2 regions of the Streptomyces sp. 142MFCol3.1 genome follow, and region 1 is predicted to be linked to the other one. Evidence: predicted binding sites of a transcription regulator. Region 1 holds the regulator's gene; the other holds the start of a gene.
What was found. The regulator HrcA, encoded in region 1, represses chaperone genes, less so after heat shock. The targets are predictions, from matches to a motif close to TTNGCACTCNGNNNNNCNGAGTGCNAA.
Positions count from the first base shown of each region.

Region 2: groL (chaperonin GroEL) is a predicted target of HrcA. The motif match lies at 2,337-2,363, and genes of this name have one in related genera.

Region 1 covers NZ_AUKV01000032.1:91,767-96,184, forward strand. The annotation lists gene H305_RS47985 (nitronate monooxygenase) at 1-381, opposite strand, end outside; gene dnaJ (molecular chaperone DnaJ) at 504-1,640, opposite strand; gene hrcA (heat-inducible transcriptional repressor HrcA) at 1,641-2,660, opposite strand; gene H305_RS0135455 (MBL fold metallo-hydrolase) at 2,831-3,565, shown strand; gene H305_RS0135460 (DUF3097 domain-containing protein) at 3,611-4,414, shown strand; gene H305_RS0135465 (hypothetical protein) at 4,398-4,418, opposite strand, start outside.
Region 2 covers NZ_AUKV01000017.1:209,747-214,164, reverse strand. The annotation lists gene thrC (threonine synthase) at 1-1,182, shown strand, start outside; gene H305_RS0125370 (MoaD/ThiS family protein) at 1,179-1,454, shown strand; gene H305_RS0125365 (cold-shock protein) at 1,951-2,157, shown strand; gene groL (chaperonin GroEL) at 2,492-4,114, shown strand; gene H305_RS0125355 (NADH:flavin oxidoreductase) at 4,381-4,418, shown strand, end outside.

The sequences.
Region 1 (4,418 bases):
GGAGACCACCGGCACCGGGTTGTCGAGGAGGACGGCGAGCTTGGCGTCGTAGCCGTCGTCGCGGCCGCTGTCCGGGTCACCGAGCTCGGTCTCGTACCAGGCGGCCTCTCCGGCGAGCTGGTTCGCGTACACCTCGACGGCCGACCGGTCCGCGTACTCGGGCTGCGGCATGAAGAGATTCACGCCGAAGGGCTGGGCCGTCAGGCCGCGCAGCTGCTTGATCTCCTGGTACATGCCGTCGGCCGTCTTGTACCCGGCGGCCAGGAAACCGAGTCCGCCGGCCTCGGACACCGCCGCCGCGAGCTGCGGCACGGAGACGCCGCCCGCCATGGGGGCCTGCACGATCGGCAGCGGGAAGAGATCGGTGAGCGCGGAGGACATGACCGCATGTTGTCACGTCCTCCGAACAAGTCCGAATCCACCCTTCCGCCTCTCCGGAACCGGCCGGAAGGGCACCTGGTCAGCGCCCTCCGCGGCTCCGGTCCCGGCTCCCGACGGTCGCGTCAGCGGCCGTTGAACGCGTCCTTCAGACGCGAGAACAGACCCTGCTGGCCGGGCTGGAACTGCCCGGTGGGCCGCTCCTCGCCGCGCAGCTTCGCCAGTTCGCGCAGCAGCCGTTCCTGCTCGGGGTCGAGCTTGGTCGGCGTGGTGACCTCGACGTGGACGATCAGGTCGCCGCGGCCGCCGCCGCGCAGGTGCGTGACGCCGCGCCCGTGCAGCGGGATCGACTGCCCGGACTGCGTGCCCGGACGGATGTCGACCTCCTCCAGGCCGTCGAGCGTCTCCAGCGGCACCTTCGTGCCGAGGGACGCCGCGGTCATCGGGATGGTGACCGTGCAGTGCAGGTCGTCGCCGCGCCGCTGGAAGACGTTGTGCGGCAGTTCGTGGATCTCCACGTACAGGTCGCCGGCGGGGCCGCCGCCGGGGCCGACCTCGCCCTCGCCCGCGAGCTGGATCCGGGTGCCGTTGTCGACACCGGCCGGGATCTTCACCGTGAGGGTGCGCCGGGAGCGGACCCGGCCGTCGCCCGCGCACTCGGGGCACGGGGTCGGGACGACGGTGCCGAAGCCCTGGCACTGCGGGCACGGGCGCGAGGTCATGACCTGGCCCAGGAAGGACCGGGTGACCTGGGAGACCTCACCACGGCCGCGGCACATGTCGCAGGTCTGCGCGGAGGTGCCCGGAGCGGCGCCCTCGCCGTTGCAGGTGGCGCAGACGACGGCCGTGTCGACCTGGATGTCCTTCGTGGTGCCGAAGGCCGCCTCGTCCAGTTCGATCTCCAGACGGATCATGGCGTCCTGGCCCCGACGGGTACGCGAGCGCGGTCCGCGCTGCGACGCCGTGCCGAAGAAGGCGTCCATGATGTCCGAGAAGTTCCCGAAGCCGCCGGCGCCGAAGCCACCCGCGCCACCGCCGCCCGCCTGGGACAGCGGGTCGCCGCCGAGGTCGTAGACCTGCTTCTTCTGCGGGTCCGACAACACCTCGTAGGCGGCGTTGATCTCCTTGAACCGCTCCTGCGTCTTCGGATCGGGGTTGACGTCCGGATGCAGCTCGCGCGCGAGCCTCCGGAACGCCTTCTTGATCTCGTCCTGGGAAGCGTCGCGGCGCACGCCGAGCACGGCGTAGTAGTCCGTGGCCACTTACGACTCCGCCAGGATCTGTCCGACGTACCGTGCCACCGCTCGTACCGCTCCCATCGTTCCCGGATAATCCATGCGGGTCGGGCCGACCACGCCGAGTTTGGCTACTGCCTCGCCGCCCGAACCGTAGCCGACGGAGACCACGGACGTGGAGTTGAGTCCCTCATGGGCGTTCTCGTGACCGATCCGCACGGTCATGCCCGAATCCTTCGCCTCACCAAGCAACTTGAGGAGCACGACCTGCTCCTCCAGCGCTTCGAGCACCGGCCGGATGGTGAGAGGGAAGTCATGTCCGAAGCGGGTGAGATTGGCGGTGCCGCCGATCATCAGCCGCTCCTCGGTCTCCTCGACGAGTGTCTCCAGGAGGGTGGAGAGCACCGTGGCGACCGTACCGCGGTCCTCGGGCTCCTCGAACGCCTCCGGAAGGTCCTGCACGAGCTGCGGGACGTCCGCGAAGCGGCGGCCCGCGACCCGGCTGTTGAGCCGCGCCCGCAGGTCCGCGAGCGACGTCTCGCCGAACGGCGCGGGGCAGTCGATCATGCGCTGTTCGACCCGCCCGGTGTCCGTGATCAGGACGAGCATGACGCGCGCCGGGGCGAGCGACAGGAGCTCCACGTGCCGCACGGTGGAGCGGGTCAGGGACGGGTACTGCACGACGGCGACCTGCCGGGTGAGCTGCGCGAGCAGCCGCACGGTCCGGGCCACGACGTCGTCGAGGTCGACGGCGCCGTCGAGGAAGTTCTGGATGGCGCGCCGCTCGGGCGCCGTCATCGGCTTGACCCCGGCGAGCTTGTCGACGAAGAGCCGGTAGCCCTTGTCGGTGGGGATGCGCCCGGCACTGGTGTGCGGCTGGGCGATGTACCCCTCGTCCTCCAGCGCCGCCATGTCGTTGCGCACGGTCGCGGGCGAGACGCCGAGCCGGTGCCGCTCGGTGAGCGCCTTGGAGCCGACCGGCTCCTCGGTGCCCACGTAGTCCTGGACGATGGCGCGCAGCACTTCGAGCCTGCGTTCACTGAGCATCGCGCACACCTCCAGAAGTCGGCTCCGTGGTCTTCATGGCCCCTGGCCTGGCACTCAGCGCACGTGAGTGCCAGCGTTCCCCGGCCAAGTGTACGGCTGTGAGGTACGGCCCGGGCAAGGGCCGGCCTGCGATGTCGTGCTCACCACGTCCGCACGGCTAGCGTCTCCGTATGAGCGTGACTTGGGAAGAGCCGGGGTGGGAAAGGGTGACACCCCGGGTCGGACGACGGCGGCTTCCCGTCTGGGACTGCACCGTGGGGCTCGTGGTGGGCGAGGACGCCGCGCTCGTGATCGACGCCGGGTCGAGCCTCGGAGAGGGCGCACGGCTGCGCGCCGAGGCCCTGCGGCTGCTCGGGCCCGGACGCAGGGTGACGCACCTCGCACTCACGCACCCGCACTTCGACCACGTCTTCGGGGCGGCCGCGTTCTCGGGGGTGGAGGTCTTCGGGGCGGTCGGGCTGGACACCGTCCTCGCACACGGGCGCGAGGAACTGCGCGCGGACGCGGTGCGCAACGGCCTGGGACCGAGCGCGGCGGCCGAGGCGGCGGATCTCCTGGTGCACCCCCGGCACGCGGTGTCCGGCGAGTGGACGCTCGACCTCGGCGGCGTCCAGGTCCTGCTGGCGAACGTGGGCCCGGGACACACCGCGCACGATCTGGCGGTCCTGGTCCCCGGCGGACCGGGCGGACCGGAGACCGTCTTCTGCGGCGATCTGGTGGAGGAGTCGGGCGAACCCCAGGCCGGTCCCGACGCGATCACCTCACACTGGCCGGCCGCCCTGGACCGGCTGCTCGACCTGGGCGGCGAGGACGCGGTGTACGTGCCCGGTCACGGAGCGACGGTGGACGCGGCGTTCGTGCGCGCCCAGCGGGACGCGCTGGCGGCGCGTTTCGGCGTGTCGTAGCGATCTCCCCCGCACCGCCTCGCCGCTTCTCCTATCGTCATCCGAATGCGCCAGTACTCTCCGGACCTGACTCCGCCGTGGAAGAAGCCCAAGCCCGTGCCGGAGGTCGCGGCGGACCCCGGTCTGGTGGTCGAGGAGCCCGGTACCGGCTTCTGCGGTGCCGTGATCCGCTGCGAGGCGGGCACGGTCACCCTGGAGGACCGCTTCGGCAAGCACCGGGTGTTCCCGCTGGAGCCGCGCGGCTTCCTGCTGGAGGGGCGGGTGGTCACGCTCGTACGGCCGTCGTCGGCCCCGGCACGCCCGTCCCGCACGGCGTCCGGTTCGGTGGCCGTGCCCGGTGCGCGGGCCCGGGTCGCCCGCGCGGGCCGCATCTACGTGGAGGGTCGCCACGACGCCGAGCTCGTCGAGCGGGTGTGGGGCGACGACCTGCGCATCGAGGGCGTCGTCGTCGAGTACCTGGAGGGTGTCGACGACCTCCCCTCCATCGTCGAGGACTTCGGACCCGGCCCCGACGCCCGGCTGGGCGTCCTGGTCGACCACCTGGTGCCCGGCACGAAGGAGTCCCGCATCGCCGAGGCGGTCACCAGCGACCACGCCCTGGTGGTCGGCCACCCGTACATCGACATCTGGGAGGCCGTGAAGCCGTCGGCCGTGGGCATCGCGGGCTGGCCCCGGGTCCCGCGCGGGCAGGACTGGAAGACGGGCGTGTGCCGGGCCCTGGGCTGGCCGGAGAACACCGGCGCGGCCTGGCAGCACATTCTGTCCCGGGTGCGCTCCTACAAGGACCTGGAGCCGGAGCTCCTGGGCCGCGTGGAGGAGTTGATCGACTTCGTCACGGCGCCGCAGTGACGGT
Region 2 (4,418 bases), on a different contig from region 1:
TTCGCCTGCGAGGAGTGTTTCGGCCCGCTGGAGATCGCGTACGACTACTCGGCCTACGACACCGAGGAACTCCGCAAGCGCATCGAAGCGGGCCCCGCGAACATCTGGCGCTACGCCCCCCTGCTGCCCGTCCCCGCGGACGTCGCCGAGAAGCCGAACATCAACCCCGGCTGGACCAAGCTCGTCAAGGCCGACAACCTCGCCCGCGAACTGGGCGTGACCGGCGGCCTCTACGTGAAGGACGACTCCGGCAACCCGACGCACTCCTTCAAGGACCGCGTCGTCGCGCAGGCCCTGGAGGCCGCCCGCGCCTTCGGCTTCACCACCCTGTCCTGCTCCTCCACCGGCAACCTCGCCGGCGCCGTCGGCGCCGCCGCGGCCCGCGCCGGCTTCCGCTCCTGCGTGTTCATCCCGCACGACCTGGAGCAGGGCAAGGTCGTCATGGCCGCGGTCTACGGCGGCGAACTCGTCGGCATCCAGGGCAACTACGACGACGTGAACCGCTTCTGCTCCGAGCTGATCGGCGACCCGGCGGGCGAGGGCTGGGGCTTCGTCAACGTCAACCTGCGCCCGTACTACGCGGAGGGCTCCAAGACCCTCGCGTACGAGATCTGCGAGCAGCTCGGCTGGAAGCTCCCGGACCAGCTGGTCGTCCCGATCGCCTCCGGTTCCCAGCTCACGAAGATCGACAAGGGTCTCCAGGAGCTGATCAAGCTCGGCCTCGTCGAGGACAAGCCGTACAAGATCTTCGGCGCCCAGGCCGAGGGCTGCTCGCCGGTCTCCGTCGCCTACAAGGCCGGGCAGGACGTCGTCCGCCCGCAGAAGCCGGACACCATCGCCAAGTCGCTGGCCATCGGCAATCCGGCCGACGGCCCGTACGTGCTCGACATCGCGCGGCGCACCGGAGGTGCGGTGGAGGACGTGAACGACGAGCAGATCGTCGACGCGATCAAGCTGCTGGCGCGCACCGAGGGCATCTTCGCGGAGACGGCCGGTGGTGTGACCGTCGGCGTCACCCGCAAGCTGATCGAGAACGGGCTGCTCGACCCGGCCCTGACCACGGTCGTGCTGAACACCGGCGACGGCCTCAAGACCCTGGACGCGGTGGCCTCGGACACCGGCCTGACCGCGACCATCCGCCCGAACCTGGACTCCTTCCGAGAGGCTGGCCTCGCATCATGAGCGTCAACGTCCGCATCCCCACCATCCTGCGCACCTACACCGGCGGCCGGGCCGAGGTGAACGCCGAGGGCGCGACCCTCGCCGAGGTCATCGCCGACCTGGAGAAGAACCACACGGGTATCTCCGCGCGCGTCCTGGACGACCAGGGCAAGCTGCGCCGCTTCGTCAACGTCTACGTCAACGACGACGACGTGCGGTTCGAGCAGGGTCTCGAGACGGCGACGCCGGACGGTGCGGGCGTCTCGATCATCCCGGCCGTCGCCGGAGGCTGACGCCGGCGCGGCGACATGCCGGCGGCCGGGCGCGAGGTCTGCCGACGGCCGTCACCGAGGGTGAGATTATTACCAAGGGTAATGCCCATCACCGAGAGTTCATCGAATTGCCCCCTCCGTGAGAGAAACGGAGGGGGCAATTCTGCATGGTTGAGCACGGTACAGTTGGGGAACCCGCTCCGCATTTCATGCCGGACGCATATGAGTACCTGTGCGGCACCCGACAAGAAGCAGCCAAAGTGCCCCGCCTTTTTGAGCCGTTTATGGCATTTACGGGGCCCGACTTGCCCTGAATCTTCGCACATTCTCCGCATATTCCCGATCGGCCGTGCCCAGAATTCTCGTCCGATTGACCTGTTGCAGACGGCAGTTGGGCAGATACATTCAGCCGCGGTCGACGCGTTCCGGCGCACACCCCCAACCGTTGGGGGGTGAGGTCTGACCCGGATCCGCGAAGTGTGGATCTGTGCAAGGGCCAGTAATAGGGGAGTTAGGCATGGCTCAGGGCACCGTCAAGTGGTTCAACGCGGAGAAGGGGTACGGCTTCATCGCGGTCGACGGTGGTGCGGATGTATTCGTCCACTACAGCGCGATCCAGATGGACGGCTACCGCACCCTTGAAGAGGGCCAGCGGGTCGAGTTCGAGATCTCGCAGGGTCAGAAGGGGCCGCAGGCGGACATGGTCCGTTTGGCTGCCGGCTGAAGCACGCGCCGACTGATTGTTCGACGTGACGAAGGGCCCGTATCCCCATGGGGTACGGGCCCTTCGGTCTGTCCGCGGGCCGGGGCCGTCCCGTGCTCCGCTCCCGTGCGCCCCCGTGTTCACCTGGGGATCCGCTGGAGCCGCTTGCACTCGACAGGGGCGAGTGCTAATCATTGGCGTTAGCACTCTGAAGGTGAGAGTGACAACGAAGGACCGGGTCGGCGAGGCCCGCAGGCCAGGTGGGGCAAGGAACCACAAGGCAGGCAGGCCGTCCGTCGCGGGCGCCAGCGCGGTCCTGTGAGCTTTCCACCCCAGTCCGGGAGGACCACTTCACATGGCCAAGATCATCGCGTTCGACGAGGAGGCACGGCGCGGCCTTGAGCGCGGTATGAACCAGCTCGCCGACGCCGTCAAGGTGACCCTCGGCCCCAAGGGCCGCAACGTCGTCCTTGAGAAGAAGTGGGGCGCCCCCACGATCACCAACGATGGTGTGTCCATCGCCAAGGAGATCGAGCTGGAGGACCCGTACGAGAAGATCGGCGCCGAGCTGGTCAAGGAAGTCGCGAAGAAGACCGACGACGTCGCCGGTGACGGTACGACGACCGCGACCGTCCTCGCCCAGGCCCTGGTCCGCGAGGGCCTGCGCAACGTCGCCGCCGGTGCCAACCCGATGGCCCTCAAGCGCGGCATCGAGAAGGCCGTCGAGGCCGTCTCCGGCGCGCTGCTGGAGCAGGCGAAGGATGTCGAGACCAAGGAGCAGATCGCTTCCACGGCCTCCATCTCCGCCGCCGACACCCAGATCGGCGAGCTCATCGCCGAGGCCATGGACAAGGTCGGCAAGGAAGGCGTCATCACCGTCGAGGAGTCCCAGACCTTCGGTCTGGAGCTGGAGCTCACCGAGGGTATGCGCTTCGACAAGGGCTACATCTCGGCGTACTTCGCCACCGACATGGAGCGTATGGAGGCCGTCCTCGACGACCCGTACATCCTGATCGCCAACTCGAAGATCAGCAACGTCAAGGACCTGCTGCCGCTCCTCGAGAAGGTCATGCAGGGCGGCAAGCCGCTGCTGATCATCGCCGAGGACGTCGAGGGCGAGGCCCTGTCGACCCTGGTCGTCAACAAGATCCGTGGCACCTTCAAGTCCGTCGCCGTCAAGGCTCCGGGCTTCGGTGACCGCCGCAAGGCCATGCTCGGCGACATCGCCATCCTCACGGGCGGCGAGGTCATCTCCGAGGAGGTCGGCCTCAAGCTGGAGAACGCGGGTCTGGACCTGCTGGGCCGCGCCCGCAAGGTCGTCATCACCAAGGACGAGACCACGATCGTCGACGGCGCCGGCTCTGCCGACCAGGTCGCCGGCCGGGTCAACCAGATCCGTGCCGAGATCGAGAACTCCGACTCGGACTACGACCGCGAGAAGCTCCAGGAGCGCCTGGCGAAGCTGGCCGGCGGCGTGGCCGTCATCAAGGCCGGTGCCGCCACCGAGGTCGAGCTCAAGGAGCGCAAGCACCGCATCGAGGACGCCGTTCGCAACGCGAAGGCGGCCGTCGAGGAGGGCATCGTCGCCGGTGGTGGCGTGGCCCTGCTCCAGGCCTCCCAGGTGTTCGAGAAGCTGGAGCTCGACGGTGACGAGGCGACCGGCGCCAACGCCGTGAAGCTCGCGCTGGAGGCCCCGCTCAAGCAGATCGCCGTCAACGGCGGCCTCGAGGGCGGCGTCGTGGTCGAGAAGGTGCGCAACCTGGCCGTCGGCCACGGTCTGAACGCCGCGACCGGCGAGTACGTCGACATGATCGCCGAGGGCATCATCGACCCGGCGAAGGTGACCCGCTCTGCCCTGCAGAACGCCGCCTCCATCGCCGCGCTGTTCCTCACCACCGAGGCCGTCATCGCCGACAAGCCGGAGAAAGCCGCCGCGGCCGCTCCGGGCGGCATGCCGGGCGGTGACATGGACTTCTGATCGACCCCGGTCGATCACCGTCCTTCGTTCCGAGGGCGGCACCCTTTCCAGGGTGCCGCCCTCGGGCGTTTTCGGGGGGCGCGGTCCGGCTGTGTCCCCGGTGGGGCGTGGTCGGGATCACAGGTGGCGCGTGCGGGTGCGGCGGAATGCGGGGCCGGGGTTCGCGGGTTGACCCGGAAGGGTGGTTGATGCATGTGCACATACCACCCGGAATGTCCCGCTCGGCGTCAGAGTGACGCCTCTCCGACCCCCGAGGAGACCGCTCCGTGAGCGACACCGCCGCCTCCCGCGCCGCAGAGATCCT